Regions from separate parts of the Nocardia sp. NPDC058519 genome, predicted to be linked through region 1. Evidence: riboswitches for the same ligand, from Rfam matches in the RefSeq annotation. Region 1 holds a riboswitch; each other region holds the start of a gene.
The links. Region 1 has a riboswitch for S-adenosylmethionine ahead of ACFWPK_RS33275 (amino acid ABC transporter permease). Riboswitches for the same ligand answer to the same signal wherever they lie in the genome.
Positions count from the first base shown of each region.

Region 1 (7,562 bases):
GGGTGATGCGGTCGTTCGGTGGGCCGCCGACGCCGGGCAGGCTGGTTCGCTCGTTCTGGGGGCTGGACGCGCGGGCCGGTGGATCCGCGTTGTCGCGGGAGTTCTTGCAGTCCGGTGACGCGCTGCTGGACTTCTGGTTCGACGACGAACGGCTCAAGGCCTCGCTGGCATGGTTCGGCGCGCAGTCGGGTCCGCCGATGTCGGAACCGGGGACGGCACCGATGGCCGGGTTCGCCGCGCTCATGCACACCTTGCCGCCCGGGCGCGCGGTGGGTGGAAGTGGGGCGCTCAGTGCGGCGTTGATCGCGCGCCTGCGTGCCGACGGTGGTGAGCTGCACACCGGTGACGCTGTCAGCTCGCTGCGCCGATCCGGCAGCGGTTGGCTGGTGACGACCGAGTCGGGCCGGACGCTGCGCGCCGACGCGGTGATCGCGGGCTCCCACATTCTGTCGACCCTCGACCTGTTGCGCGCGGGCGATTTCGACCCCGCTGTCCTCGATGACTGGCAGCGCCGCATCCGGGTCGGCCCCGGCATCGGCATGGTGGTGCGCCTGGCGACCGACCGGCTACCCGAATATCCCGGCGTCTCCCCCACCGAATCCGCCCGTGGTCTGCAGTTCCTCGTCTCGGACCGCAGGCAGCTCCGGCTGGCACACGGTGCCGCGCTCGCCGGTTCGCTGCCGCCGCGCCCGGTCGTGCTCGCGATGAGTTTCAGCGCGCTCGACCCGTCCATCGCACCCGCCGGCGAACATCAGTTATCGCTGTGGGCGCAGTGGCATCCCTACGAACTCGCCGATGGCAGTGACTGGGCAGCGCACGCCGAGGCAGAGGCAGATCGGATCGTCGCCGAGGTCGAAGGGTACGCACCGGGTTTCACCTCGTCGGTGCGTCAGCGATTCGTGCAGACGCCGGTCGATCTCGAGCGTGAGATGGGTCTGCGCGGCGGCAATGTGATGCATGTCGAGATGTCGCTCGATCAGATGATGCTGTGGCGTCCGCTGCCCGAGTTGTCGGGCCAGCGAGTCCCGGGCGCTCCAGGCTTGTATCTGACCGGCGCGTCCACCCACCCCGGCGGTGGAGTGTCCGGGGCCAGCGGTCGCAGCGCGGCTCAGCTGGTCCTGGGTGATCGTCGTAAGCGCCGCTTCACCCTGCCGTACAAGCGATGAAGGCGGACCCGTCGGCCCGCCTGCGCGACTGGTTTAGTGTCGATCCCCGCCGGGCGATTCCCGCTGTCACCGCGCTGGCGCTGGTGCTCGTGCAGATCGCCTACCCGTTGAGTGCCGGCGTGACGCGCGATCGGATCACCGTTGTCGTGGTGGTGCTGTCGGCCGCGACCGCTGTGGCGCACGCGGCGACGACTCGCGGATTGCGCTGGGCCTGCGGATTCTTCGTCATCGTGTCCGGGCTGGGGCTCACCGCCGAGATCGTCGGCACCGCGACCGGGTTTCCCTTCGGCAGCTACGCCTATGCCGTCGATCGGCTCGGGCCCGCGCTCGCCGATGTCCCGCTGGCGGTGCCGTTGGCGTGGACCGGCGGGCTGTACCCGATCTGGGTCGTCGCGGGCATCCTCGCCGATGGGCAGCGGGCCGACCCGTCCAGCGTCTCGAACGCCCGGCGCGTCGGACTGTTCGCCCTCGGTGCGGTCGGCTGGGATCTGTTCCTCGATCCGCAGATGGTCGCCGACGGCCAGTGGACCTGGTCGGTCACCGACGCCGGGCTTCCCGGCCTGCCCGAGATCCCGTACACCAACTACCTGGGTTGGGCGCTCGTCGCGGTGATCATGGCGGTGCTGCTCACCCTGCTCGATCGGCTCCTCGCGCCACCGCGTGACCCCTCGGTGACGGTCCCGGTCGCGGTATTCGGGTGGACCTGGCTCGGCTCGACCCTCGCGCACGCGGTGTTCCTCGGCCTCCCGGCATCGGCGATCTGGGGCTTCGCCGGTCTGGGATTACTCGGGATCCCTCTGTTTCTGCGGGCGACGTGCGTTCTGAGCCGCCGACCCCGCCGCGACACACCCCGATTCGGGGCGAAAAAGGCCTGATCGGCGCGGTGCGCGGGGCGCGGTGGGCCCGTCGTGTGGGCTCTCGGGCTCGAGCCTGGCACGATGTCAACCGTGCAGCCGAGTCCCGTCGCCGACATGCCCGTTCCTTCGCCGCGTCGTTTCGTGCCCGCGCGGCGCGTAGCGGCCGTTGCCGTCCTGCTGGCACTGCTCGTGCCCGCGCTGGCCGGGTGCCTGCGGGTGCAGGTGTCGATGGGGGTGTCGTCGAACGACCGGGTGTCGGGGCGGATCGTCGCCGCGGTGGTGCCGACGGGGCCCGAGGACAAGGGGCCGCAGCTGAAGGCGCCGGAGCAGCTGGCGGCGAAAGTGCGGGTGGAGAACTACAACCAGGACGGGTACATCGGCACCCAGGTGTTCTTCGACGACCTGTCCTTCGGCGAGGTCGGCCAGCTCGGTGGGCTCTCGGATCAGACGCAGGGCATGTTCACACTCGAATTCCAGCGCAATGGCGATCTGGTGAGTCTCACCGGACGGGTCGACCTGGAATCGCTGCCGCCGCAGGGTTCGGACGTGCAGTTCTCCGTAGCGTTCCCGGCCCGGGTCGCCAAGACCAACGGCACCCGCGAGACCACCGACAGCGAGAACACCGTGTCGTGGAAGCTGCCCGCGGGCGAGGTGTCGACCCTGCGCGCCGAGGTGAAGTACGCCGACCCCAACACCCGTTCGTTCGCGGGCTGGGCGGGCATCGTCGGCGGCATCACCCTCGCGGTGGCCGCGCTGATCGCGGGACTGGCGTTCCGTGATCGCAACCCCGGCCCGCCGAACGCGCCGCGCGGCGGCTTCTCCCCCTCGGAGATGTGGCGCGAGATCTCCAGTCGCAGACTGGGCCGCTGACATGAGCGCGGCGGCCCGCTACCTGACCTGGGCGGGCACCGGTCTGGCAGCGCTCGGCGCGAGCACCGCCGTCTACAACCTGGTCACCTTGCGTACGCTGCCGCGCGGAGTCGCGGGCGTGATCGAACCGGTCACGGTGTGTGTTCCCGCCCGCGATGAAGCCGCGCGCCTGCCCGCGCTGATCGCCGACCTTCGCGCCCAAACCGGCGTCCCCCGCATGAACGTGCTGATCCTCGACGACGCGTCCACCGACGGCACCTACGAAGCCGCACTGGCCGCGATCGCCGGCGACGAGCGCTTCACCGTGCTGCGCTCCGCCGCGCACCCCGCCCCCGGCTGGACCGGCAAGGCCGCCGCGTGCGCGCGCCTGGCCGCCCGCACCGACGCGGCCGCCCTGGTCTTCGTCGACGCCGATGTTCGCCTCGCGCCCTACGCCGTGGCCGCAGCGGTAGCCGAATTACGCAGGCGTGGAGCGGGTTTGGTCTCGGCCTGGCCGGTGCAGGAAGCAGGTTCGACCACCGAGCACCTCGTCCAGCCACTGCTCGCCTGGTCGTGGGCCTCGACCCTGCCGGTCGGCCCCGCCAACCACAGCCTGCGCCCGTCCACCGCCGTCGCATGCGGACAGTTCCTAGCCGTCGATGCCGCGGCCTACCGCGCGGGCGGCGGTCACGCGGCTGTCGCGGCCAGCGCCACCGAAGATCTCGATCTGGCGCGCGCCGTGCGCCGAGCGGGCCACCGCACCGCCTTGGTGACCGCGGGCCCCGCCGCGAGAACCCGAATGTATACCGGCACAGCCGAACTCACCGACGGCTACACGCGTTGGCTGTGGTCGGCCTACGGCGGCCGTCTCGACACCGGCGCCGCCATCGGCATCCTTGCCGCCCTTGCCTTTTGGATTCCCCCACTGGCAGCGATCTTCGGCCGCGACCGAACCCGCAGAGCAGGCCTGCTCGGCTACCTGGCCGCCGTCACGAGCAGACTCACCGCCCGCACCATCGAAACCCGCCGGGCACCAACAGGTACCGACCTCACCTCGGCCCTGGCCCACCCACTCTCAGTGGCCAACTACCTCATCCTGTGGACCCGCTCCCACCACCGCCACCGCACCGGCCGCCTCCGCTGGAAACAGCGCCCCCTGGTCACCCCCGACGACCCCATCGCCCGCCACGCCTGACCGGTCAATAACCGAATCGGCCCGTCCAGGCCGCGGATACCCCGATACGGGGGGTACGTCAGGCGCGGCGGATGACGCCTATTCGATGTCCAGATCCAGTTCTGCCCAGGGGATTTCGACCTTGACCGGGTCGATTGCGGTGACTGCGATGACCGGGTCCTGGCCGCGTAGGCCGATTCGCTCGGTGACGTATCTGCCGTCAGAGGTGAGACGCAGTTGTTCGATGGAGGAGACCAGTCCGTCGTCGTTGACCATCCGGACGATCCAGTACTGCGCGATGCCGAGCTTCGCGTACTCGGCTCGCTTGTCGACGCAATCGGCGGTGACCGTACCGGGTGAGACGATCTCGACCACGAGCAGGGCGTCGGCGGCGGTCGGCTTGCGGCGCCATCGGCCGCGGTCGGCTTCCACGCAGCGGTAGAGGATCGCGTCGGGGCGGCGGAATCCGAACGGAACTTCGGACACGAGCATGTCGAGGTCACCGCTGGCGCGCGGGCACGGAGCGTCAGAAGGACGGTCACGCGCGGCGTCCCGCAGCGCGGCTTCGATTACGCGTGCGACGGAGATGTGGTTGGGTGACGGTGACTCGCAGTGCACGAGCATGCCGTCTTTGACCTCGATCGTTCGAGCGAGTTCCGTCGGCATCTCGAGGTAGATGTCCAGGTCGATGACGGGCATGTCGTTCCGCAGCCACGACCAGTCGTAGGCTCCGCTCATACCGCTGAGCCTAACGCTGACCGGCGAGCTTCAGGCGACCTCGGTGATGCCGATGGTCGGGAAGAAGAAGCAGGAGCGGCCTGCGTTGTCGGTGGTGCCGAAGACGGCGGCCAGGACGGTGCCTCGGCCGGTGTCGACGGGGACGGCGCGGACGCCGCCGACGGGGATGGCGGCGAAGAGGAAGTCGCGGATGGCGGTTTCGGCGAGGGGGCGCAGTTCGGCGGGGACCTCGGGCGGGACCATGGCGCGCACGATGTCGGCGATCGGGCCCATCGAGGCCATGCCGCCGCGGCCGGTGCTGACATTGAGCCAGGCCACCTGCATGCCGGAGGTCTTCGTGGCGGCGGTGTCGGGGGCGAGGCCGTAGGGCAGGAAGGTGAACAGGGTCTGGCCCGATTTCACGGCCGCGAGGTCGACGCCGGGGATCGGGAGGGTGTTCGCCGGCCACGGGCCCGGTACCGCGCCCGCGACGGCGGGAACAAGGCCCGTGCCGTCACCGGTGCAGTTCGCGGCGACCGTGGGGTAGAGGAAGGGCTGGATACCCATGGCCTTCAGCGTCTCGACGACGGTTCGGTAGGCGCCGAGGAGATCGCCCGGGCCCGCGGCAGGCGTGACGTTCGGTGCGTCCCGGGTGACGGCGGGCGTCACCGGCTCGGCCGGTTCGGCGGCAGCCGGTGGCACGGCCAGCAGTAGCGCGGCGGCGCAGGCCGTCAGCGAGGTCAGTGCGGTGGAACGACGCGGCATGATCACGACGTACTCCTCATCGACGCAGAGAAGGCCGACGCTACCGCGTGCGGTGGGTGAATCCGGACAGGTGAAGTAACCGGGCGTTCGGCGCGTCGCAATCTCGCAGCGAACCCCCGCCGAGGGTCGGTGTCCCCCACAGTCGACCGACCACGCCGAACCGGGGCAATTATGACTGCGCCCGAAGCCGGTTCCAACCTCTGCGCTCACGTTGATTTCTATCGTTGCGCGCACTCGTGCATGTGCCACATGCTGATTCAGCTCAGGCCGCAGCGCCGGGGCGCAACCATCCAGAGCGACCGAGAGACCTGGCTCGATGACGTCGCAGCAACCCGCCCGCTTTCGGGGTGTGGGTGCTTCTGCCGGGTTCGATGGAGGAGATTTTGTGTTTTCCGAAGGACTCCCATGACCGCGTCCGCCGTATCCGGCGCCGAGACCGCGCCCGCACCGCCCGGCGACGCTCCCCCCGCTGAGTCGGCATCCGCCGACGAAGCGACCGACCTTCCCCGGATCACCGGATCGTGGCACCCGTGGCGGTGGGTCGTCGCGGCGGTCGCGCTGGTGGTGGTGGCCCAGTTCGCACACGGTCTGATCACCAATCCGGGCTGGGACTGGGGCACTTTCGCCCAGTACTTCACCGCGAAGTCGGTACTGGCCGCGCTCCGGGTGACCATCGAGCTGACCCTGTGGGGCACCGTCCTCGGTTTCGCGATCGGCACCCTGCTGGCGATCGGGCGGGTGTCGAACAATCCCGTGCTGCGCGTGATCGCCTGGACCTACGTCTGGGCGTTCCGTTCGATCCCGCTGATCGTGCAGCTGCTGTTCTGGTTCAACATCGCCTACCTGTATCCCCGCCTTTCCGTCGGTATTCCGTTCGGACCAGCGTTCTTCGATTTCGAAGTCAACGGTGTCATCAGTGGTTTCACCGCGGCGGTGATCGGCCTGGCCCTGCATCAGGCGGCGTACTCGGCCGAGCTCATCCGGGCGGGCCTGCTCGCCGTCGACGGCGGCCAGCTGGAAGCGGCTGCCGCGCTGGGCATTCCGCGCTGGCGGCAGTTCCGCACCATCGTGTTGCCGCAGGCCATGCGCTCGATCCTGCCGAACGCGGCCAACGAGGTGATCAGCCTGTTCAAGGGCACCTCGATCGTGTCGGTGATGGCGATCGCCGAGCTGTTCTACCAGGTGCAGGTGATCTTCGGCCGCAACGGCCGGGTGGTGCCGCTGCTCATGGTGGCCACGGCCTGGTACATCGTGCTCACCACCGCGCTGTCGATCGTCCAGTTCTACATCGAACGGCACTACGCCAAGGGCGCCCAGCATGAGCTGCCGCCGACACCGTGGCAGCGGGTCCGCGCCAAGGTCACCGAGATCGCCGCCGCACCCCGAGGAGCCACCCGATGACCGCAGCGGTGCAGGCACGAGGAATTCGCAAGTCCTACAGCGGTACCGAGGTGCTGCGTGGCGTCGACCTGGCGGTGCGCACGGGCGAAGTGGTCGCGCTGGTCGGCCCATCCGGGTCGGGTAAGTCGACGCTGCTTCGGGTGCTCAACCATCTCGAGGCACAGGACGCGGGCACGGTGCACATCGGCGGTGAGCTGATCGGCTACCGGCAGCGCGGAAACACCCTGCGCCCGCTGCCCGACCACGCGGTGCGCGCCCAGCGCAGCCATATCGGTTTCGTGTTCCAGCAGTTCAACCTGTTCCCGCATCTCACGGTGCTCGACAACATCGTGCTCGCCCCGGTTTCGTCCCAGCGCCGCCCGCGCGCCGAGGTGATCGCCGAGGCGAAACAGCTCCTGGACCGGGTCGGGATGGCCGATTTCGCCGACGCCTACCCGCGCCGGCTCTCCGGCGGCCAGCAGCAGCGCGTCGCCATCGCACGGGCGCTGGCCTTGAAGCCGCGCCTGATCCTGTTCGACGAACCCACCTCCGCGCTCGACCCGGAACTGGTCGGCGAGGTGCTCGCGGTGATCCGCGATCTCGCGCACGGCGGCACCGCCCTGGTGATCGTCACCCACGAGATCGGGTTCGCCC
Region 1 covers NZ_JBHXNK010000050.1:2,293-9,854, forward strand. Annotated here, with positions in the region: gene ACFWPK_RS33245 (phytoene desaturase family protein) at 1-1,166, shown strand, start outside; gene ACFWPK_RS33250 (carotenoid biosynthesis protein) at 1,163-2,041, shown strand; gene ACFWPK_RS33255 (LppM family (lipo)protein) at 2,138-2,893, shown strand; gene ACFWPK_RS33260 (glycosyltransferase) at 2,895-4,067, shown strand; gene ACFWPK_RS33265 (Uma2 family endonuclease) at 4,146-4,784, opposite strand; gene ACFWPK_RS33270 (hypothetical protein) at 4,815-5,528, opposite strand; SAM riboswitch class I at 5,812-5,906, shown strand; gene ACFWPK_RS33275 (amino acid ABC transporter permease) at 5,934-6,929, shown strand; gene ACFWPK_RS33280 (amino acid ABC transporter ATP-binding protein) at 6,926-7,562, shown strand, end outside.

Region 2 (7,562 bases), on a different contig from region 1:
ATCGGCTTCTTCGTGATCCCGATCGTCGGCCTGTTCATCGGCTTCGTGCTCGGTGTGTACCTGGCCGAGCTGTACCGCTTGAAGACCAACGACTTGGCTTGGCCCGCAACGGTGCACGCGCTCAAGGGCGTCGGCCTGTCGATGCTGGTCGAGCTGTTCGGCGCGCTGATCGCCTCCGGCGTGTGGCTAACCGGCGCGCTGTTGAGCTGAGTCTATGGCGGCTGGCGCCGCGGGTTCTCGGCCTGTTCCCTCGAGAACCGACTACTCGATGACCGGCAGCGGGCGGGTGTGCTCGTCCGCGCCGGGCAGCAGGTTGCGCGGGATCGGGATGGTCGGGTTCTCGACGCGCGGGGGCGGCACCTGGTCGCGGCGCACGGCGGGCAGGCGGTAGAACTCGCGGGCGTTGTCCTCGAGTACCGCGTGCATATCCGCGCCGACCACCTGGCAGATCAGGTCAACATCGCGCTCCTCGAACGGTCTTCCGGCGCGCGTGCCGGGCAGATCGCTGCCGAACATCAGCGCACCCGGATTGACCGTGTGGATGCGCCGCAGTGTCTCGGCCACATCCATCTCCACCCGCCCGAACCCGGTCGCCTTCACCCTGGCGCCGCGGTCCACCAGGTCGAGCAGATAAGGCAAACCCTCCTCGGACATGCCGAGATGGTCGATCGAGAGCGCGGGCAGCTTCGAGATCACCGGTTGCAGCGAGGCCAGCATCTGACCGTCGATATAGAGCTCGACGTGCCAGCCCGCCAGTTCGTGCGCGCGCAACGCCTGCAACGTCATCTCGGTGATGTCGGCGGCGGCGCGCTTGAGATTGAACCGCAGCGCGCGCACACCGGCTTTGTTCAACTCGAGGATCTCGTCGTCGGTGGCATCGAGATCCAGCCGGGTCACGCCGACCCAGTCGGGACCGAGCGCGGACAGTGCTGCCTTCAGATACGTCTGATCGGCGCCTTGAAAAGACGCGCTGACGACAGCACCGCCGCGGACATCGAAGTGCCCCATTCGCTTTCGATAGTCATCGATCACGTAGGGCTCGGGTAGATAGCCTTCGTTCTCGATCAGCGGAAACCGAGGATCGATAATGTGGACGTGGGCATCGAACACTTGTACAGAATGCCCTATCTCGGCAGCGGCGGCAGCTCAGGCCTTGTTCGGCTCGGACGCGCGCAGCATGTCCTCGCGCTCGACGACCTTCACGCGCTCACGGCCTTCGGGCTCGCCGAGGGCGCGCTCGTGGGCGTCGAGGCGGTACCAGCCCGCCCACGTGGTGAACGGAATGCCCTTGCCCTCGAGGAACTCGGTGACGGCTTCGAGCTCGGGCTTCGGCGCGGGCGCGAAGGCCTTGGCGTCGTCGAGCAGGCAGGCGATGGTCTCGTTGGCGTCGCCCTTGGTGTGGCCGATCAGGCCGACCGGGCCGCGCTTGATCCAGCCGGTCACGTAGGTGGCGGGCATGAACCGGGCGTCGCCTTCGGCGGTGTCGTCCGAGATCACGCGACCGGCCTCGTTGGGCACGGTGCCTGCCTGATCGTCGAACGGCAGCTGGGTGACGTTCTGCGACAGGTAGCCGACGGCGCGGTAGACGGCCTGAATGTCCCAGTCGGTGTAGTTGCCGGTGCCCTTGACGTTGCCGGTGCCGTCGAGCTGGGTGCGCTCGGTGCGCAGACCGGTGACCTTGCCGTCTTCGCCGAGCACCTCCGAGGGCGACTCGAAGAAGTGCAGGAACAGCTTGTGCGGGCGGTCGCCGTGGTCGCGGATGGCCCACTGCTCCAGGGTGTTGGCGACCATGTCGACCTGCTTGGAGTTACGGCGGGCGGCTTCGGAGCCTTCGTCGTAGTCGATGTCTTCGGGGTTGACGATGACCTCGATGGTCGGCGAGTGATCGAGTTCGCGCAGCTCGAGGGGGGTGAACTTGGCCTGGGCGGGGCCGCGGCGACCGAAGACGTGGACCTCGAGGGCTTTGTTGGCCTTGAGTCCTTCGTAGACGTTCGGGGGGATCTCGGTCGGGAGGAGTTCGTCACCGGTCTTGGCCAGCACGCGGGCGACGTCGAGGGCGACGTTGCCGACGCCGAGGACGGCGACCTTCTCTGCCTCGAGGGGCCAGGCGCGGGGGACGTCGGGGTGGCCGTCGTACCAGGACACGAAGTCGGCGGCACCGTAGGAGCCGTCGAGGTCGATGCCGGGGATGGCGAGGGCGCGGTCGGCGTTGGCGCCGGTGGAGAAGATGACCGCGTCGTAGAACTGGCGCAGGTCGTCGAGGGTGATGTCGGTGCCGTAGTCGATGTTGCCGAGCAGGCGGACCTGGTCTTTGTCGAGGACCTTGTGCAGGGCGGTGATGATGCCCTTGATGCGGGGGTGGTCGGGGGCGACGCCGTAGCGGATCAGGCCGAAGGGCGCGGGCATGCGCTCGTAGAGGTCGATGCTCACGTCGGCATCGGACTTCATCAAGGCGTCGGCGGCGTAGATACCGGCCGGTCCCGCACCCACGATCGCAATGCGAAGTGGGCGAGTCGCTGCACTCTGTTCGGTCATTTCTACGCGCACCCTTTGGTCGAGAACTGTTTGACGGCGTCAACTTAGCTTAGGCTAAGTCGGCAATCCCGCTTGCTGGCAGCTGTCATCGAGTTGGCATCAGCCCGCAGTCATGGCGATTCTAGCTGCGGCATTGCGGTCACCCGGCGCGCGGTGTAGCTGCCCGCACGGGTCTGTCAGGATTACAGCATGAACGAGGAGCAAACAGGCTCGGATGACCAGCCCGTAGTGGTGGATCAGACCGACAAGCGTTCCATCGTCCCGTTCGTCGCGGCCGCGGTGATCGCGATCATCGTGCTCATCGGCATCGTGGCGGGCGGACTGCTCTCACCCGCTGAGAAAAATGTCACAGAGGCCGACCGTCTCGCGGCCGCCGTCACCAACTATATCGACGCACGCTCGCGCAGCGACCTCCGTCCGCCGACCGGTGTGGCCTGCCCCGGGTTCGACGAGGAGAAATCCGGCCTCGGCGAACAGCTCGGTGGCCCGAAATCCACTGTCACGATCGACGGTAGGGGCTTCGAGAACGCGACCGTCAACGGCGACCGCGCCAAAATCGACGCCACCCTCGTGGTGAACGGCAATCCGTCGACCAACACCTGGAAACTGACCCGCGTCGACAGCGCGTGGCTGGTGTGCACCTTCTGAATCGTTTGACACGATGACCGGTGCCGAGGCAATCTCAGATCGCAAGGTCATGAGTGCCAGCGTCAAGCCCCGGCTCGCTGGTCGGCAACCCTCCTCCGCGGTGGGGTGCTCCGGGTGACGACCTGGCCGTGTGTTCGGGGATTTCCGGCACGGCAAGAGCGGATTCACGCAGGAGGATCGACATGACTTACGCCGGCGACATCACCCCTGAGAAGGCGTGGGAGCTGCTCACCGAGCATCCCGGCGCCGTGCTGGTCGACGTGCGCACCGAGGGCGAGTGGGCACACATCGGCATTCCCGATACCAGTTCCATCGAACGCCCGGCCCACTTCATCGAATGGGTCGACGGCACCGGCACACGCAACCCGGAGTTCGGCGTGCAGCTCGAGCAGGCACTGGCCGGTCGACCCGACGACGCACCGGTGGTGTTCCTGTGTCGCTCGGGTCAGCGTTCCGCGCACGCGGCGAACCTGGCGACGGCGGCGGGCGTGGCACCGTCCTACAACGTGCTCGACGGCTTCGAAGGTGGACCCGACGCGTTCGGTCAGCGCGGCAGCACCGGTTGGCGCGCGGTCGGCCTGCCGTGGCGTCAGGCATAAGGAGAAAAGCATGATCACCGGTGGTTCGTTCGACAAGCCACTGCCCGAAGGCGTCGGTCCCGCCACGCTCGGCGTGCGTGGTGGCCTGCGCCGTTCCGGCTTCGACGAGACCTCCGAGGCGCTGTACCTGACCTCGGGTTTCGTCTACGAGAGTGCCGAAGCCGCCGAGGCCGCGTTCACCGGCGACGTCGAGCACTTCGTCTACTCCCGCTTCGGCAATCCGACCGTGGCGATGTTCGAGGAGCGCATCCGCCTGCTCGACGGCGCCGAGGCGGCCTTCGCGACCGCGTCCGGCATGTCGGCGGTGTTCACCGCGCTCGGTGCGCTGCTGAAGGCGGGCGATCGACTCGTCGCCGCCCGCAGTCTGTTCGGTTCCTGTTTCGTGGTCTGCAACGAGATCCTCCCGCGCTGGGGCATCGAAACCGTCTTCGTCGACGGTGACGACCTCGACCAGTGGGAGCAGGCACTCTCCGTGCCCACCCAGGCCGTCTTCTTCGAGACCCCCGCCAACCCGATGCAGACCCTCGTCGATGTCCGCAAGGTCACCGAGCTCGCCCACGCCGCGGGCGCGAAGGTGGTGCTGGACAACGTCTTCGCCACCCCCCTGCTCCAGCGCGGCTTCGAACTCGGCGCCGACGTGGTGGTCTACTCCGGCACCAAACACATCGACGGTCAGGGCCGCGTCCTCGGCGGCGCCATCCTCGGCGCCAAGGACTACATCGACGGCCCCGTCAAAACCCTGATGCGCCACACCGGCCCCGCACTGAGCCCCTTCAACGCGTGGACCTTGCTCAAGGGCCTGGAAACTATGCCGTTGCGCGTCCGTCACGCCACCGAGTCGGCCCTGCGAGTGGCCGAATTCCTGGAGACCAAGAACTCGGTCGACTGGGTGAAATACCCCTTCCTGGAATCACATCCACAACACGCACTGGCCAAGGACCAGATGTCCGGCGGCGGCACTGTCGTCACCTTCGCCCTCAACGGCGAAGACGGCAAGAAACAAGCCTTCGAGGTCCTCAACCGCCTCCGCATCATCGACATCTCCAACAACCTCGGCGACGCCAAGACCATGATCACCCACCCCGCCACCACCACCCACCGAGCCATGGGCCCGGAGGGACGCGCGTCAATCGGCTTGTCCGACGGGGTAGTTCGCATCTCGGTCGGCCTGGAAGACCTCGAAGATCTCCTCGGCGACCTCGACCACGCCCTGAGCTAGTTCGTCCGAATGTCCCGAGTCGACCTGTCGCAACGATCCCCGCTCGGCAGGTCGACGTCGGACTCGTGGATCGCCTACCGGACCGGGTCGTAGACCGCGAACCCCAGGTGCCCCGCGACGGCAGCCATGTTCTTGTCGTGGGTCACCACCGTGAGATCGTCCAAGCCGCTGCGCACGGATTCACTGCCTTGCGGCGTCCAGAATCGCGATCGCCTCGTCGATCGGAGCGATGACGAAAAGTTCGGTTCCGGCGTCGGTGTCGATGCGCAGACGAGTGCGGAGGCCGCCGCTGAACAGGCCGCCATCCGGGCTTTGCTGCCCGACGGCGCGCAGTTGGGTCAGGGGCGCTTCCCAGCGCTTGCCGCCGGTGATCGCGTCGAGGTGATTGGGCACGAAGAGCAGTCGGGTTTCGGTCAGGTGGAGGCGTCCGCCGACGGCCCTGCTGCCTTGTGTTCGATTGGCGAGTTTCTGCCAGACGACGTTCTCGGTGGTGTTCAGCGCGGGGCTACCGATCCACAATCCCATGGTTCATTTCCTTGTGTCGTTCCGGTGTTCGTGACCATGGATCGATATCTGGCCGGGCGCCGTTAATGGCGCCCGGCCAGGGATCTGAGCCGACCGGTCTCAGCCCAGGGCGCGCAGGCGGGGGGCCAGGTCTCGCTTGAAGAGGTCGAGGAAGCGGAGTTGGTCTTGGCCGGGGGCGTGGAAGACCAGGTGGTTGAGGCCTGCGTCGAGGTAGGGCTTGATCTGGGCGACGGCTTCGTCGGGGTCGCTGGCGACGATCCAGCGCTTGGCGACCTGTTCGATCGGGAGGGCGTCGGCGGCCTTCTCCATTTCGATGGGGTCGGTGATGTCGTGCTTCTGTTCGGGGGTCAGCGACAGGGGGGCCCAGAAGCGGGTGTTCTGTAGTGCCAGTTCGGGATCGGTGTCGTAGGAGATCTTGATCTCGATCATCTTGTCGATGTCGGCGACGTTGCGGTCGACCTTCGCGGCGCCTTCGGTGACGGCGGGCAGCAGTTTCTCGGTGTAGAGGTCCATGCCCTTGCCCGAGGTGCAGATGAAGCCGTCGCCAGCGCGGCCGGCGTACCTGGCCACCACCGGACCGCCGGCAGCGATGTAGACGGGGATTCCGCCCTTGGGAACGTCGTAGATCGAGGCGCCGACCGTGTGGTAGTACTCGCCGTTGAAATCGGTGCGCTCGCCGGTCCACAGTTCGCGCATCAGGTTCACCGCTTCACGCAGGCGGGCGAAACGTTCTTTGAAGTCGGGCCATTCGCCCTTGTAGCCGGTGGCGATCTCGTTGAGGGCTTCGCCGGTGCCGACGCCGAGCATGACGCGGTTCGGGTACAGGCAGCCCAGTGTGGCGAAGGACTGCGCGATCACGGCGGGGTTGTAGCGGAAGGTGGGGGTGAGTACGGAGGTGCCGAGCTGGATGCGGTCGGTGCGCTCGCCGACGGCGGCCAGCCAGGCCAGTGAGAACGGTGCGTGGCCGCCGTCGTGGCGCCACGGCTGAAAGTGGTCGCTCACGGTCGCGCTGTCGAGTCCGTGCTGTTCGGCGGCGACGCCGAGTTCGACCAGCTCTCGTGGCCCGAACTGCTCTGCCGATGCCTTGTACCCGAGCTTGAGATCGACCATTCCAGCCACTCCTGTCGTCAGTTGACCCCTGCCACACGACACTAGCGCGCGGTCCGGCGTCCGCGCCCGTGCCGTTTCGTCTCCCGCCACGCCGGGTTATAGCGGACAATTAACTGGTGACCACCAAGGATGAGCAGATCTTGTCGTACCTGACCGACATGGACGGCGTGCTGGTGCACGAGGATCAGCTGATCCCCGGCGCCGACGAGTTCCTCGCCGAACTGCGCGCCAACGAGATCCCGTTCCTGGTGCTCACCAATAACTCGATCCGCACCCCGCGCGACCTGCAGGCCCGCCTGCGCCACACCGGCCTCGACATCCCGGAGGAGTCGATCTGGACCTCGGCGCTGGCCACGGCTACCTTCCTCGACGACCAGCGCCCCAACGGCACCGCGTATGTGGTCGGCGAATCCGGCCTCACCACCGCGCTGCACGAGATCGGCTACGTGCTCACCGATAGCGATCCCGACTACGTGGTGCTGGGCGAGACCCGCACCTACTCCTTCGAGGCCATCACCACCGCGATCCGCCTGGTCGATCGCGGCGCGAAGTTCATCGCCACCAACCCCGACGCCACCGGCCCCTCGCGCGACGGTGTCCTGCCCGCCACGGGTTCGGTCGCGGCCCTCATCACCAGGGCCACCGGTAAGGAGCCGTACTACGTCGGCAAGCCGAATCCGCTGATGATGCGCTCGGCGCTGCGCCGGATCGGCGCGCATTCCCAGTCGACGGTGATGATCGGCGACCGGATGGACACCGACGTGATCGCGGGCCTCGAGGCGGGCCTGCGCACGGTGCTGGTGACCTCGGGCATCTCGACGAAGTCCTCGGTGGAGGCCTATCCGTTCCGTCCGACCATGGTGGTGGACTCGATCGCCGACTTGATCGGCCGGACGCGCCGCCCGTTCGCCGAGTAGCCATGTGAT
Region 2 covers NZ_JBHXNK010000046.1:33,465-41,026, reverse strand. Annotated here, with positions in the region: gene ACFWPK_RS32555 (DUF456 domain-containing protein) at 1-210, shown strand, start outside; gene ACFWPK_RS32550 (amidohydrolase family protein) at 262-1,110, opposite strand; gene ACFWPK_RS32545 (FAD-dependent oxidoreductase) at 1,147-2,535, opposite strand; gene ACFWPK_RS32540 (hypothetical protein) at 2,725-3,183, shown strand; SAM riboswitch class IV at 3,229-3,348, shown strand; gene ACFWPK_RS32535 (rhodanese-like domain-containing protein) at 3,366-3,782, shown strand; gene ACFWPK_RS32530 (O-succinylhomoserine sulfhydrylase) at 3,793-5,001, shown strand; gene ACFWPK_RS32525 (hypothetical protein) at 5,182-5,526, opposite strand; gene fgd (glucose-6-phosphate dehydrogenase (coenzyme-F420)) at 5,626-6,636, opposite strand; gene ACFWPK_RS32515 (HAD-IIA family hydrolase) at 6,795-7,553, shown strand.
Region 2: it holds a riboswitch for S-adenosylmethionine, as region 1 does, so the genes downstream of both, ACFWPK_RS32535 (rhodanese-like domain-containing protein) here and ACFWPK_RS33275 (amino acid ABC transporter permease) in region 1, are expected to answer to the same signal.

Region 3 (7,562 bases), on a different contig from region 1:
TGTGGGATAACCGCTTTTGGACAGATACTGCGGATGCAGGGTGACCGCGGTGACCGTCTCGTCCTCCGGGCAGGCCGTCTTGGGCAATGCGTCGGCACTCGAGGTGGCCGCGCTCAGCATCGGCGCGAGTCGGGCCCGCGCCTGCGCCACCGTGTACGGCGGCTGCGGCGCGCCGCCGGATCTGCTGGGAGAGATGGGCGCGGTCAGCCGCTCACCGAAGCCGATCAGAAATCGCGGTCCGGCCACCCGAAATCCCCCCAGCTGCCACGTTATTCCCGTCGATGCGTGAAGCCACGGATGGTGTCGCGCGACACCCCCGTGAGCGCGCTGATCTGGCGCTGAGACAAGCCTGACACGCCCGTCAGCGTCTGTGCCAGCCGTAACCGATCCGTTTTGGGAAGTTCAGCTACTAGTCGTGCGGAGTGCTCGGCCATCAGGCCGGGCAGTAGCTGGTCCTCGAGCACGCAACGCCTGCGCAATCGCAGCATCGTGCGCTCGATGTCGTTGAACGACAAGCCCTTCGACGCGAGCGCGACCGCGTCCACCGCGCCGTCGGGCAGGGGTTGCCCGGCGAACCGGCGAATCGCCTCGCAGCGTTGCTCGGCCTCGGGCAGCGCGAATTCCACGCTCACATCGAAGCGCCGCCACACGGCCGGATCCAGCAGGTCGGCATGGTTGGTCGCGCCGATGACCAGGCCCCCGCCGGTCGGCCAGTCGTCGATCTGCTGGAGCAGCACGGTGACCAGTCGCTTCAGCTCGCCCACGTCGCGGTCGTCGTCGCGACGTTTGGCGATGGCGTCGAGCTCGTCGAGCAACAGGACGCACGGGCGCTGTTTGGCGTAGTCGATGGCGTGGCGCAGGTTGGTGCCGGTCTTGCCGAGCAGGCTGCTCATGATGGTCGCCAAGTCCAGGACCACCAGCGGCAGCGACAGCTGATGTGCCAGCCACGCCGCGGCCATGGTCTTGCCGACACCGGGCGGACCCACGAACAGCAAGCTGCGGGCCGGGGTGAGATCGGCGGCGGCCAGCCGGTCGGCCTGCTTGCGCTCGTCGACGATCTGGGTGAGCACGGCGTAGGTTTCTGCGGCCAGGATCGGCACTTCGGCGGTGGAACCGGGCGGGATCACGCGCACCAGGGGCAGTCGGCTGTCGCCGTCGACCGGAATCGGCGTATCCACCTCCGCGCGTAGGGGATTGGCGCGCGTCGGGTTCTGCCGCAGCAGTGAGATCAGCGCGTCGGCCAGCTCGGGACTCGCATGCCGGTGTCGCCGCGCGGCGCGGCGCACGAACATCGCGACATCCTGTTCACGCCCGGCGAGCGCCAACCTGGCCAGGTGGACGAATTCGTCGGGTAGATCGGCGCTCACGTCCGCCGAAGTGGAGCTCAAGGCGTGTGACATGGTCTTCTTCCGATCATATGCGTGGACTATTTTCGCTTCACTCGATCGTACGGCGTCCATCACGGGCAAAGTTCACCCCTTGTGTACCGGTTTGACATCGGACCCCACCCGCAGCGCCACATTGATCTGCCGAGCCCTCAGCGCAGCAATTCCCTTCGTCGGATGCTAGTTCCGCGATGCCCCCTCTTCGGCGATTCCCTTCGCTTCGGGCGTGCCTTCCCGGCGTGGGGTGGTTGACAGCTCCCGCGGTCGTCTGTCACTCTCGTTGCAGGTCACGAGTACCAGCGTTCAGCCCCGGCTTGCTGGTCGGCAACCCTCCTCCGCGGTGGGGTGCTCCGGGTGACGACCAGGCCGACGTCCGAATTGGGCGCGGCAAGCGCGGACTCACCTCTTCTGGAGCGGGTCCCTGAGCCGACGGGATTTCGTCATGACTGCTGTAATCGACCCCACCTGTGCCATCGCCGCCGTTTCCGGTGCCGACCTGCAGGTTCCGCTCGTTCAAGGCGGCACCAGCTCCTACGCCAACTTCGACTACGCGGCCAGTGCGCCGGCGTTGAAGCAGGTCACCGACCGGATTTCGCAGTTGCTGCCGTTCTACGCCAGCGTGCATCGGGGTGCGGGCTACGCCTCGCGGATCTCGACCGAGTGCTACGAGGCCTCCCGTGGCGCGGTCGCCCGGTTCCTCGACGCCGACGACGACCAGGTCGTCGTATTCACCCGCAACACCACCGATTCGCTGAACCTGCTGGCCGGGTGCGTGCCGGGGGAGACGGTGGTCCTCGATATCGAGCACCACGCCAACTTCCTGCCGTGGACCGAGCACGGTCGCCGGGTCGTGCGGGCCGCCGACACCGTCGAGGAGACGATTCAGCGGGTCGTCGCCGAGCTGTGCAGCAAGCCCGCCGCGCTGCTCGCGGTGACCGGGGCATCCAATGTCACCGGTGAGGTGCTGCCGCTGGAACGCCTCGCGACCATCGCCCACCTGTGTGGTGCGCGCATCCTCGTCGATGCCGCACAGCTGGCGCCGCACCGGCGGATCTCCCTGCGCGAGAGCGGGATCGACTACCTCGCGTTCTCCGGGCACAAGCTGTACGCGCCGTTCGGTTCGGGCGTGCTCGTCGGTCGGCGGGACTGGCTCGACCAGGGTGAGCCGTACCTGGCAGGCGGCGGTGCGGTGCGCAATGTCGGTGTGTCGGAGGTCGAATGGGCTTGCGCGCCGCAGCGGCACGAGGCAGGTTCACCGAATGTGCTCGGCGCGGCTGCTATCGCCGCTGCCTGCGACGCGCTCGCCGCGATCGACCCCACCGAACTCGTTGCCCACGAACGCTTTCTGGCCGACCGTCTCCGCGACGGTTTGTCCGCGATTCCCGGCGTCGACCTGGTCAGCATCTGGTCCGACAGCCCCGACTGTGTCGGCATCGTCGCCTTCACCGTCGCCGACTACGCCCCCGGCAAGGTCGCCGCCTACCTCTCCGCCGAACACGCCATCGGCGTCCGCGACGGCCGCTTCTGCGCCCACCCGCTGCTCACCAGCCTCGGCCTCGACGCCGCCCTCCGAGCCAGCATCGGCCTCGGCACCACCGCCGCCGACGTAGACCGCCTGATCGAAGCGGTCTCCACCTTGGTCACCACCGGCCCCACCTGGACCTACGCCGCCACCGACGGCCACTGGAACCCCACCCCCGAAACCCGCCCCCTCACCGCCTCTTCCCCCGAAGGCGCGGCCCCCTGCCTGATCGGCTGAACAGTAGCTTTGAACGATGTCGGTTGAGAAACAGCTGTGGGAGATTCGCCTAGGCGTAATCGCTTCCGAGTCCGAGGCACGTGCCGTCATCGATCAGATCGAGCGACTGCTGTGCCCCGACCCGGACCACACTCCTCCCTGTCCGATCCCGTGGAGCGTCAGCATCGCGGCGGGGGAGGACTTGGCCGCGGAAGCTCGGGAAGCATACGAGGACGTGGTGGAGCAGTACCGAATCGAATCCGGCGCGAGCTGAGGCGATCCCGGCTATCGCTCCCGGCTCGAAAAGATGCCGGTCACACGAAACTCGCTTATGGAGAAGGGCTTCCGATCAGGCGCGAGGGACGTCAGGTCTCAGTCGAGGTCAGCGTCGAGGGCGTCCCAGGTGATGGTGACATCGAGCGGATCGGTGATCGCGATCGCGGTGGGGTTGTGGGAGCGGAAACGGGTTTCGGTGGAGATGTAGGCGCCTGCGGTATTGAGGCGGAGGATCTCGATGGACTTCACGCGGCCGTCGTTGTTCTCCATCCGGACGATCCAGTACTGCTCGATACCAAGGCGTGCGTATTCCGCTCGTTTATCCACACAATCGGCGGTAACCGTCGCCGGTGATACCACTTCGACGACCAGAAGCGTGTCGCCTGCTGTCGGTTTGGTTTTCCACTTGTCGCGGGGGTCTTCGACGCAGCGATACACGATGGCGTCGGGGCGCCGGAAGTTGAACGGAACCTCGGAGACCAGCATGTCCAGTTCGCCGCCGGCCTTCAGACAAGGTTGCCCAGTGCCGCGTTTCCGGATCGCTTCCCGCAAGGACTGTTTGATCACGTCGGCTATGGCGATGTGATTCGGCGAGGGTGAGTCGCAGTGCACCAGTAGGCCGTCTTTGACCTCGATCACCCGAGAGAGGTCTTCCGGCATCGCCAAGTATGTGTCCAGGTCGATGCCCGGGACACCGGCGCGCAACCACGACCAGTCGTATGCCTCGCTCACCGGACCAACACTAGCTGTAGCAGGCCATCCATCGGCTGACGTAGACGATCGGATCAGGTGTCGAGTGGGGTGGGGCGGTGGTATTTGCCGTTGTAGTACAGCAATGGGGCTGCTGAGGGGGATTCTTCGGTTTGGTCGTGGACTCGGGTTACCAGGCCTACCGCGAGGGTGTGGTCGCCCAGGTCGATGAGTTTGTGGAGGGTGGTTCGGAGCCAGATGGGGGTGCCGTGCAGGACCGGTTCGCCGGTGTCGAGGGTGGTCCAGAGGGAGCGGTCGGTGAAGCGGTCGGCGGCGGTGCGGGAGAAGCGGTGGGCCAGGTGTTGCTGGTGTTCGCCCAGGAAATGGATCACCACCGAGTCCGCGGCGCGCAGGGCGTAGATGCTCGACGACGTGTGCGCGATGTTGAACGACACCAGCGGTGGTTCCAATGACAGCGAGGCGAACGACGTGGCGGTGAACCCCACCGGCCCGCTCTCCGCCCCGAGCGTCACCACTGTGACGCCCGCCGGATAGTGGCGCATCGAAGCCCGATACTGCTCAGCCGTGATCCCGCTCAGATCATCGGGAATCACCAGTCCGGTCTCAGAAGGTTGCACATCGCCCACCGCCCCAACTTACGCCCGCCCGGCGTGTGTTCTCACGCCCACTGTGTCCGTTTGATCCAACTCACCCGCAGCATGTATTGACGTAATGATTGCGTCAATACATCATTGGAGGATGCTGTTTCCTACACCGAAGCTGTCGTCGGCCGACGAAGCGGTGCTCGCCGAGGTCGAAAGGATGCGCGAGTCCCTGCGGTATGAACTGCAGAGTGTTCCGACGGTCTGGGTGGGCGGGCTGCGGAAGTTCTTGACCGCCGACGCGGTGTCGGCATCGAACTCGATCGAGGGATTCAAGGTCTCGACGGTTGATGTGGAGGACCTCCTCGCCGGCGAGCGTGATGTGGAGGTCTCGGACGAGAACCGTGCTGAGACCTCGGCGTATGCACGGATGATGACCTATATCCAGACGCTTCACGACGTCGACGACTTCGAGTACAGCGCGGGTTTTCTCAATTCCCTGCACTGGATGTTGCAAGGGCATCGGCACTCACCGCGCAAGCCCGCGGGTCAGTGGCGCCGAGGCCCGGTCTACGTCACCGATGCCCGCGACCCGAGCATCGCCGCCTACACGGCGCCTGATGTCGAGCTGGTTCCTCGGCTCATGCGAGAGCTCGTCGATTGGCTGAACGCGTCCTCGGCGGCGCATCCGCTGGTGGCAGCCGCGATGGCGCACCTGCATCTGGTGTCGATTCATCCCTGGGCCGATGGCAACGGCCGGATGTCGCGATCGCTGCAGACGCTGATGATCGCGCGTGAAGGTGTGATCGCACCCGAGTTCTCCTCGATCGAAGCGTGGCTCGGGCGCCCGGGCAATACCTGGGAGTACTACCAGGTGCTCGGCAGGCGGGGGAGTGTGTACCGGCCTGACCAGGATGTCTCCGAATGGATCCGCTTCAGTCTGACTGCTTATCACCAGCAGGCGCAGACCGTGCACGCGCGAGTCGAGCGTTCGCGGCGTGTGTGGGACGGGGCATCGGACTACTTGAGCGCGACGGGTTCCGATGAACGCATCGTGTCAGCGCTGCACGATGTGGCCATGTCGGGCCGTGTGCGCCGGACCCGGTACGAGCAGGCGGAAGGGCTCAATACGCAACAGGCACAACGCGACCTCCGTGAGATGGTGCGCCGTGAGGTGCTTGTTCCAGTGGGTCGCACTCGTGCTAGGTACTACGCGGCAGGTCCCCGGTTTCCGGATGGTGTACTCGAGACCGCCCGTACCCCAGCGCCATTGGTCTACCCCTATGCCGAGCACGCATAGCCTCAGTCGATCTCGATAGGTAGGCCTGCGGTGATGCGGACGAGTTCGCGGAAGTTGGTGCGGAACACCGTGTTCGGGTGACCTCCGGCTGCCCAGACTTCGGGGTGGGCGGCCAGGGCGGTGTCTACCCAGGTGGGGAGGTTGGTGGGGTGGCCGAGGGGGGCTGTGCCGTCGATGGGTTGGCCGGTGATGCGTTCGGCCAGGGCGGTGGGGGCTGGGGTGAGGGTGCCGTCGAGGCGTTTGCCGGTGCGGGCCAGGTCGACGTGGTGGTGGTCGGCTACCAGGAGCAGGACGGGGTCGTTGTCGAGGAGGAAGACCTGGGCGGTGAGGATCGCCGTGGGTTGGGCGCCCATGGCGCGGGCGGCATCGGCCGCGGTGGGGGTCGGCGTCTCGGGGCAGACGATGACGCCGTGGTGCCCGCGGGCGATGAGAGTTTCCGCGACCCGGCATGCGACCGGCGGCAATGACGACCTGCGCATGTCATCCAGAGTAGGTCGATTGCGGGAAATATGCTGTGTTACTTGGAGTTCTGGCGAACTCGAGTTCGCGGCCCCGCCGGTCGGAGTCGATCAGGCACCGTTGCTTGCTTCTTCGTCGCCTACGCAACGGCGCCTGATCGACGGGACGGCCGCGAACCGCCGCTGCGCGGCGCCCCTCCTCGAGGTCGGGGGTGCGGGGTTGAGTGAGTTGGCACGGTGGCAATAATCAGGGCATGAGTGAATGGAAAGCCTTTACCGTCGAGATCGCCGACAACGTTGCCCAGGTCACGCTGACCGGGCCGGGTAAGGGCAATGCGATGGGACCCGATTTCTGGCGCGAGCTGCCGGAAGTCTTCGCCGAGCTCGACGCGGACCCGCAGGTGCGGGCCGTGGTCCTCACAGGGGCGGGCAAGCACTTCTCGTTCGGTCTCGACCTGGCCGCGACCGCGGGAATGCTGGCGCCGGTGCTGGCCGACGACGCGAAGGCGGGGCCGCGCACGGAGTTCCTCAAGGAGGTCCGCCGGATGCAGGCCTCGGTGACGGCGCTGGCCGAGTGCACCAAGCCTGTGATCGCGGCGGTGTCCGGTTGGTGCATCGGCGGTGGGCTCGACCTGATCGCGGCCGCCGATATTCGGCTGGCCAGTGCCGATGCCAAGTTCAGCCTGCGCGAGGCGAAGGTGGCGATCGTCGCCGATATCGGTTCGCTGCAGCGGCTGCCCGGCATCATCGGCGAGGGCAATCTGCGTGAGCTGGCCTTCACCGCCAAGGACATCGACGCGGTGCGCGCCGAGCGGATGGGTCTGGTGAACGAGGTGTTCGCCGATCAGGAGGCCGTGCTGGCCGCCGCGCACGCGATGGCCCGCGAGATCGCGGACAACCCCCCGCTGGTGGTACAGGGCATCAAGGACGTGCTCGAGCAGCGGACCAGCCCGGCGGTGGCCGACGGCCTGCGTTATGTGTCGACGTGGAACGCGGCGTTCCTGCCGTCGAAGGACCTTCCCGAGGCGATTTCGGCGGTGTTCCAGAAGCGCGCGCCGGAGTTCAAGGGCGAGTAAAGGCAGTTCAAACGGTTGCCCCGGCGACCGTTCTGCC
Region 3 covers NZ_JBHXNK010000020.1:63,701-71,262, reverse strand. Annotated here, with positions in the region: gene ACFWPK_RS21915 (S8 family peptidase) at 1-246, opposite strand, end outside; gene ACFWPK_RS21910 (AAA family ATPase) at 270-1,400, opposite strand; SAM riboswitch class IV at 1,671-1,785, shown strand; gene ACFWPK_RS21905 (aminotransferase class V-fold PLP-dependent enzyme) at 1,828-3,144, shown strand; gene ACFWPK_RS21900 (hypothetical protein) at 3,161-3,397, shown strand; gene ACFWPK_RS21895 (Uma2 family endonuclease) at 3,496-4,131, opposite strand; gene ACFWPK_RS21890 (flavin reductase family protein) at 4,185-4,652, opposite strand; gene ACFWPK_RS21885 (Fic family protein) at 4,849-5,991, shown strand; gene ACFWPK_RS21880 (YbaK/EbsC family protein) at 5,994-6,470, opposite strand; gene ACFWPK_RS21875 (crotonase/enoyl-CoA hydratase family protein) at 6,704-7,525, shown strand.
Region 3: it holds a riboswitch for S-adenosylmethionine, as region 1 does, so the genes downstream of both, ACFWPK_RS21905 (aminotransferase class V-fold PLP-dependent enzyme) here and ACFWPK_RS33275 (amino acid ABC transporter permease) in region 1, are expected to answer to the same signal.

Region 4 (6,182 bases), on a different contig from region 1:
CGTGTTCGTCGCCTTCGATGAGGTTCTCCGGCTTGTCGCGGATCATCACCGCGATTACCACGGCGGCGGCGAGGAAGAAGCCGGCGCCGATATAGAACGCGACGTCGTAGGAATAGATCGAGGCGCGTTCGATCAGGTGGTCGACGGTGGGGTTGTCGGTGACGTAGTTCTCGGCGGCCTGGACCGACAGGGTGGTCAGCAGCGCGGTGCCGACGGCACCACCGACCTGTTGCGCGGCATTGAGCAAGGCGCTGGCGACGCCGGAGTCCTCGGCGTCGACCTGATGCAGGGCGACGGCCTGCATGCCGACGAACAGCGGGCCCATCCCGAGCGCCATCAGCAGCTGCGCGGGCAGCACGCTCAGCGCGTACCCGTCGCCGTAGCTCAGTTGCGCCAGCCACAGCAGTCCGACGACGCCGAGCAGCGCGCCGACCACCATCAGCGGACGCGGCCCGAACTTGGGCATCAACGAACTGGTGATGCCCGCCGCGATCCCGATGCCCACCGGGAACGGCAGGAACGCGATGCCCGCCTTCAGCGGCGAATAGCCGAGGGTGTTCTGATAGTAGAAGCTGAGGAACAAGAACATGGCGAACATCGCGATCGGGATCAGCAGCGCGGCCAGCAATGCGCCGCCGCGATTGATCTCACCCGGAATTCGCAGTGGTAGTAGCGGATTCGCCGAGCGTGCCTCGATGAGGACGAACGCGACGAGCAAGGCGGAGCCCGCGCCGAGCAGGCCGAGGGTGCTGCCCGCCAGCCAGCCGTGTTCAGCGGCGCGACTGAACCCGTAGACGATGGAGACCAAGCCGAATGTCACGGTGACGGCGCCGGGCAGGTCGTAGCCGCCGGTTCGGGGCACCGGGATATCACGCGCGATCACCGCGACCGCACCGGCCACCGCGATGAGCGCGATCGGGGTGTTCATCAGCAGCGTCCACCGCCATGACGCGAACTCGGTGAGCGCGCCGCCCACGATGAGCCCGAACGCGATGCCACCCGCGGTGATACCGGCGAACACCGCGAACGCGCGGGCCCGCTCCTGCACATCGGTGAAGATCACCGACAGCAGCGACAGGGCCGCGGGGGCGAGCAGTGCGGCGAACGCGCCCTGCAGACCGCGGCCGATGAACAACTGCGCGCCGGTCTGCGCGAGGCCGGCCAGCGCCGACGCGGCGGCGAAGCCGACCAGGCCGACCAGGAAGATCCGGCGTCGGCCCAGGTAGTCGGCCATCCGTCCGCCGAGCAGCAGTAGCCCGCCGAAGATGAGCGTGTACGCGGTGAGCGCCCACTGTTTGTCGCCGTCGCTGATCCCGAGGTCCCGCTGGGCATACGGCAGGGCGATCGTGATCACGGTGGCGTCGAGCACCACCATCAACTGGGCGGCGGAGAGCACGACCAGCGCCCACCACCGCATCGAATTCTGTTGAGAATCAACATGTTTCGTCTCTAGCTCGGTGCCGGTCACCAGAACTCCTCGTTACTAGATTGGCGTCGACCAATCCTGGCACTACACGACAATTGGCGTCAAGAGAAAAATGTCTGAACGCGCCAATTGGCTTTCCTAGACAGATAAAGCGACCGACACGGTAGGCTGGTGTGATGCTGGACTCGACTACTCCGATCAGCGCCGACCGGACGACCGAACCGGCTGCCGACGCGCCGCTGGGCCTGCGTGAACGCAAGAAGATCCAGACCAAGGCCGCGATCGTCGCGATCGGCCTCGAACTGTGCGATAGCCAGGGTTTCGACGCGACGACGGTCGAGCAGATCGCCGCGGGTGCCGATGTGTCACCGCGCACTGTCAACCGGTACTTCGCGCTCAAGGAAGACATCGTGCTGGCCCCGATCGACGACTTCGGGGTCTCCGTCGCCGTCGCGCTGCGCTCCCAACCGAACACCGGCAACGAACTCCAGGCACTGTGCGGCGCCTACCTGGCGGTGGTCCAGGCGGAGGCAGACGCGGACGGTATCCGGTTCATCCGCCAGTTCCTGCAGATGCAGCGGATCATGCGCACCAGCCAGTCGGTTAACGCGCGGGCGCTGGAATACGCGGAGAAGAAGAACGTCGCGGTGTGCACCGAGCTCGCGCAGCGGATGGGCACGTCACCGGACGACTTCAAGGTGAAGCTGGTGGCCGGGATCTGGCAGATGCTGTGCCACATCTCGGTCGCCGATACCGAACAAGCACTGCTGAGCGGGTCACCGACGGTAGCTGTTCGGGTCACTCGCGACGCCGTGCTGCGCGCCTACCACGGCTTGCGGCAGGTCTGTGGCGCACCGGTCGACGACACGCCCGGCTTCGGCACACCGGCCGACGAGTGATCTTCAGCGTGAAATGCGGGGGAAGTTTCCGCGCGCGGGAGGTGTCCGGTTAACATGACGGCAAGGTCATGAGTACCAGCGCCAAGCCCCGGCTCGCTGGTCGGCAACCCTCCAGCTGCGGTGGGGTGCTCCGGGTGATGACCGGGCTCTCGAAAGTCGAGAGCAAGCGCGCATTGCAGGAGGCCCCCATGTGTTGTTGCCCGTCGATCCGACCCAGTTGACGAGATCCCCCCGGCGCACACCCCACTGGAGCACGACATGACCGACTCTTCCCTGCCCGAGAACTGGTCCTTCGAGACCAAGCAGGTCCACGCGGGCCAGGCCCCCGACGCGAGCACCAACGCGCGGGCACTGCCGATCTACCAGACCACCTCCTACACCTTCCGCGACACCGATCACGCCGCCGCGCTGTTCGGCCTCGCCGAGCCGGGCAACATCTACACCCGGATCATGAACCCCACCCAGGACGCGGTGGAGCAGCGGGTTGCCGCGCTCGAAGGTGGCGTCGCGGCGTTGCTGCTGGCCTCCGGCCAGGCCGCGGAGACCTACGCGATCCTGAACCTGGCCAGCGCGGGCGACCACATCGTGTCCAGCCCGCACCTCTACGGCGGCACCTACAACCTCTTCCACTACTCGCTGCCCAAGCTGGGGATCACGGTCTCGTTCGTCGAGGATCCCGATGACCTCGCGCAGTGGGAAGCGGCGATCCAGCCCAACACCAAGGCGTTCTACGGCGAGACCATCGCCAACCCGAGCAGTGCGGTGTTCGACATCCCCGGCATCGCCGGTGTCGCGCACGCGAACGGCATTCCGCTGATCGTCGACAACACCGTCGCCACCCCGTACCTGATCCAGCCGCTGGCCCACGGCGCCGACATCGTCGTGCATTCGGCGACGAAGTACCTGGGTGGGCACGGTGCGGCCGTGGCTGGCGTGATCGTCGACGGCGGCACGTTCGATTGGACCGTGCGCGACGCCGACGGCAACGCGCGCTTCCCCGGTTTCACCGAGCCCGACCCCAGCTACCACGGTGCGGTGTTCGCCGATCTGGGCGCGCCCGCGTTCGCGCTCAAGGCGCGCGTGCAGTTGCTGCGCGATCTGGGTGCTGCGGTCTCGCCATTCAACGCGTTCCTCATCGCGCAGGGCATCGAGACGCTGAGCTTGCGCGTCGAGCGGCACGTCAGCAATGCCGAGACGGTCGCGAAGTTCGTCGCCGAGCAGCCGGGCGTCGACGCGGTGTTCTACGCGGGCCTCGAGTCCTCGCCCTGGCACGCGCGGGCCGAGGAGCTGGCGCCCAAGGGTGCGGGCGCGATCGTGGCGTTCGAGCTGGCGGGCGGTGTCGATGCGGGCAAGAAGTTCGTGGACGCGCTCAGCCTCCACAGCCATGTAGCTAACATCGGTGATGTGCGTTCACTCGTGATTCACCCGGCGTCGACCACGCACTCGCAGTTGACGCCCGAAGAGCAGCTGGCGGCCGGCGTCACTCCCGGCCTGGTCCGGCTCGCGGTGGGCATCGAGGGCATCGAAGACATTCTGGCCGATCTGCGGGCCGGGTTCGCGGCGGCGACGACGTGACTGTGAGCACCGAATCGCCGATCGCCCGACCCGAAACCGGGGTGGCCCTGCTGCCACCCCAGGACGGGCGTGTCGGCGTGGTCGCCATCGGGGACGTGGCGCTGGAGAACGGCGCCGTTATCCCCGATGTGCGGCTGGCGGTGCAACGCTGGGGCGAGCTCTCGCCCACCCTGGACAATGTGGTGCTCGTCGAACACGCGCTCACCGGCGACTCTCATGTCGTCGGTGGGCCCGACGGGGCGCCCGGCTGGTGGGAAGGCATGGTCGGGCCCGGCGCGCCGATCGACACCGACGAGTGGTGTGTGATCGCGACCAACGTGCTCGGCGGCTGCAAGGGCAGCACCGGCCCGTCCGCACTGGCGGCCGACGGAAAGCCATGGGGCGCACGGTTTCCCGAGCTGACCATCCGCGATCAGGTGAACGCCGAAGCGCGGTTGTTCGAGGTGCTCGGGATCGAGCGGCTCGGCGCGGTCGTCGGCGGCTCGATGGGCGGCATGCGGGTGCTCGAGTGGATCATCGGCCTGCCCGAGCGGGTCAGTGCCGCGCTCGTGCTGGCCGTCGGCGCTCGCGCCACCGCCGATCAGATCGGCACCCAGACCACCCAGATGGCCGTCATCACCGCCGATCCCGACTGGCAGGGCGGCGACTATCACGGCACCGGCCGCGCGCCGATGACCGGCATGGGGCTGGCCCGGCGCATCGCGCACCTGACCTACCGCACCGAAGGCGAACTCGACCACCGCTTCACCAACAAGGCCCAGGGCGACGAAGACCCGTGGACCGGTGGACGGTACGCGGTGCAGAGCTACCTCGAACACCAGGCCGACAAGCTGTGTCAACGCTTCGATCCGGCCACCTATGTGCTGCTCAGCGAGGCCATGAACCGCCACGATGTGGGTCGCGGGCGCGGCGGTGTCGCTGCCGCGCTGGCTTCGACGTCGGTGCCGTGCGTGGTGGGCGGGGTCGACTCGGACCGCCTGTACCCCTTGCACACCCAGGCCGAGCTGGCCGAAGGGCTGCCGGGCTGCGCGGGTCTCGAGATCGTGCATTCACGCGACGGGCACGACGGGTTCCTCACCGAGGCGGCCGCGGTGTCGAAGTTGCTCACCGAGACGATGCGCCTCGCGCGGGAGAACCGCTGACGTTCACTCCCCCGGTCAGCAGGGTGACGATCGACCGGACATAGGCCTGAAGTCGTTCGCGCGGATACTCTTCCGGCTCGCTGACCCCGAGCCGACCGAGCATTTCGGCGATGGTGAGGGTCGAGCTCGCGAGCAGCCCGGCATCCATGCCCGACCACTTCGGCAGCACTGAGATACCCATGCGGACAAGCGATTCCGCGCGCTCCAAGATTTCGGCACGCGAAGCACGAAGAGCCGCACGATATTCGTCGGGCGCGCTCGCCGGGGTGGCGAGGATCAGCCGCCAGCGAGTCGGATTCGCCAGTGCCACACCGACGAACGCTTCGACAGTCGCCGAGGCAGCCGCCAATGGGTCGGCGCCGAGCAGGTCTTCGGGCAGCGTGTCGGCGATCTGATCCAGTCCGCGTTCACGTTCGCGTTCCAGCAGCGCTTCGACGAGTTCGGCGCGGGTCTTGAACACCGTGTACAGCACGGGTTTTCCGACGCCCGCCTCCTGCGCGACGGCCTCCATGCTCAGCTCGTGCAGTTCCATCCGGCCCAGGACGGTGAACGCGGCGTCGAGAAGTTGCGCGCGGCGCTGGTCCGGCGGCAGGCGCGGTGCATAGCGGCGTCGAGGTCGTTGCTCCTGCGTCGAGGTCACCCGCCCACCTGCCTTTCGCTCGCCGACGATACCCGCCATCCTTCGTCACGAATCCTACGCAACCGTTGTATTCACGTCGAGTAATTGCTACGGTGGTGTTGTATTCAATATTCCTCGCACTGCAAAGGGGCATGTGCAATGGCTTTCGATGCGTCGACTCTGCGTCGCGACGACTACGGCTTCTTCGGGCCGGATTCCCCCACCTGGAAGGTGTGGGCGGCGCCGACCGCGCTGATCGGATTCCAGCGCGCGGTCACCCTCGAGCACTTCGATCCGTTCCTGACCGCAGCGGTCGCCGATTCGCACGGGATCTACGACAATCCCGCCACCCGTCTCGACCACACGCTGTCCTACTTCCTGCTGGTCGCGCTCGGCGACGGCCGCACCGCCATCCAGGCCGCCGAACACCTGATGAAGGTGCACGCGCCGATGACGGGCATCGAACCGATCAGCGGCAAGCGCTACAGCGCCAACAACCCCGACTCCCAGCTGTGGATCCA
Region 4 covers NZ_JBHXNK010000042.1:53,814-59,995, reverse strand. Annotated here, with positions in the region: gene ACFWPK_RS31550 (MFS transporter) at 1-1,468, opposite strand, end outside; gene ACFWPK_RS31545 (TetR family transcriptional regulator) at 1,603-2,325, shown strand; SAM riboswitch class IV at 2,390-2,500, shown strand; gene ACFWPK_RS31540 (bifunctional o-acetylhomoserine/o-acetylserine sulfhydrylase) at 2,584-3,900, shown strand; gene ACFWPK_RS31535 (homoserine O-acetyltransferase) at 3,897-5,042, shown strand; gene ACFWPK_RS31530 (TetR/AcrR family transcriptional regulator) at 5,005-5,682, opposite strand; gene ACFWPK_RS31525 (oxygenase MpaB family protein) at 5,821-6,182, shown strand, end outside.
Region 4: it holds a riboswitch for S-adenosylmethionine, as region 1 does, so the genes downstream of both, ACFWPK_RS31540 (bifunctional o-acetylhomoserine/o-acetylserine sulfhydrylase) here and ACFWPK_RS33275 (amino acid ABC transporter permease) in region 1, are expected to answer to the same signal.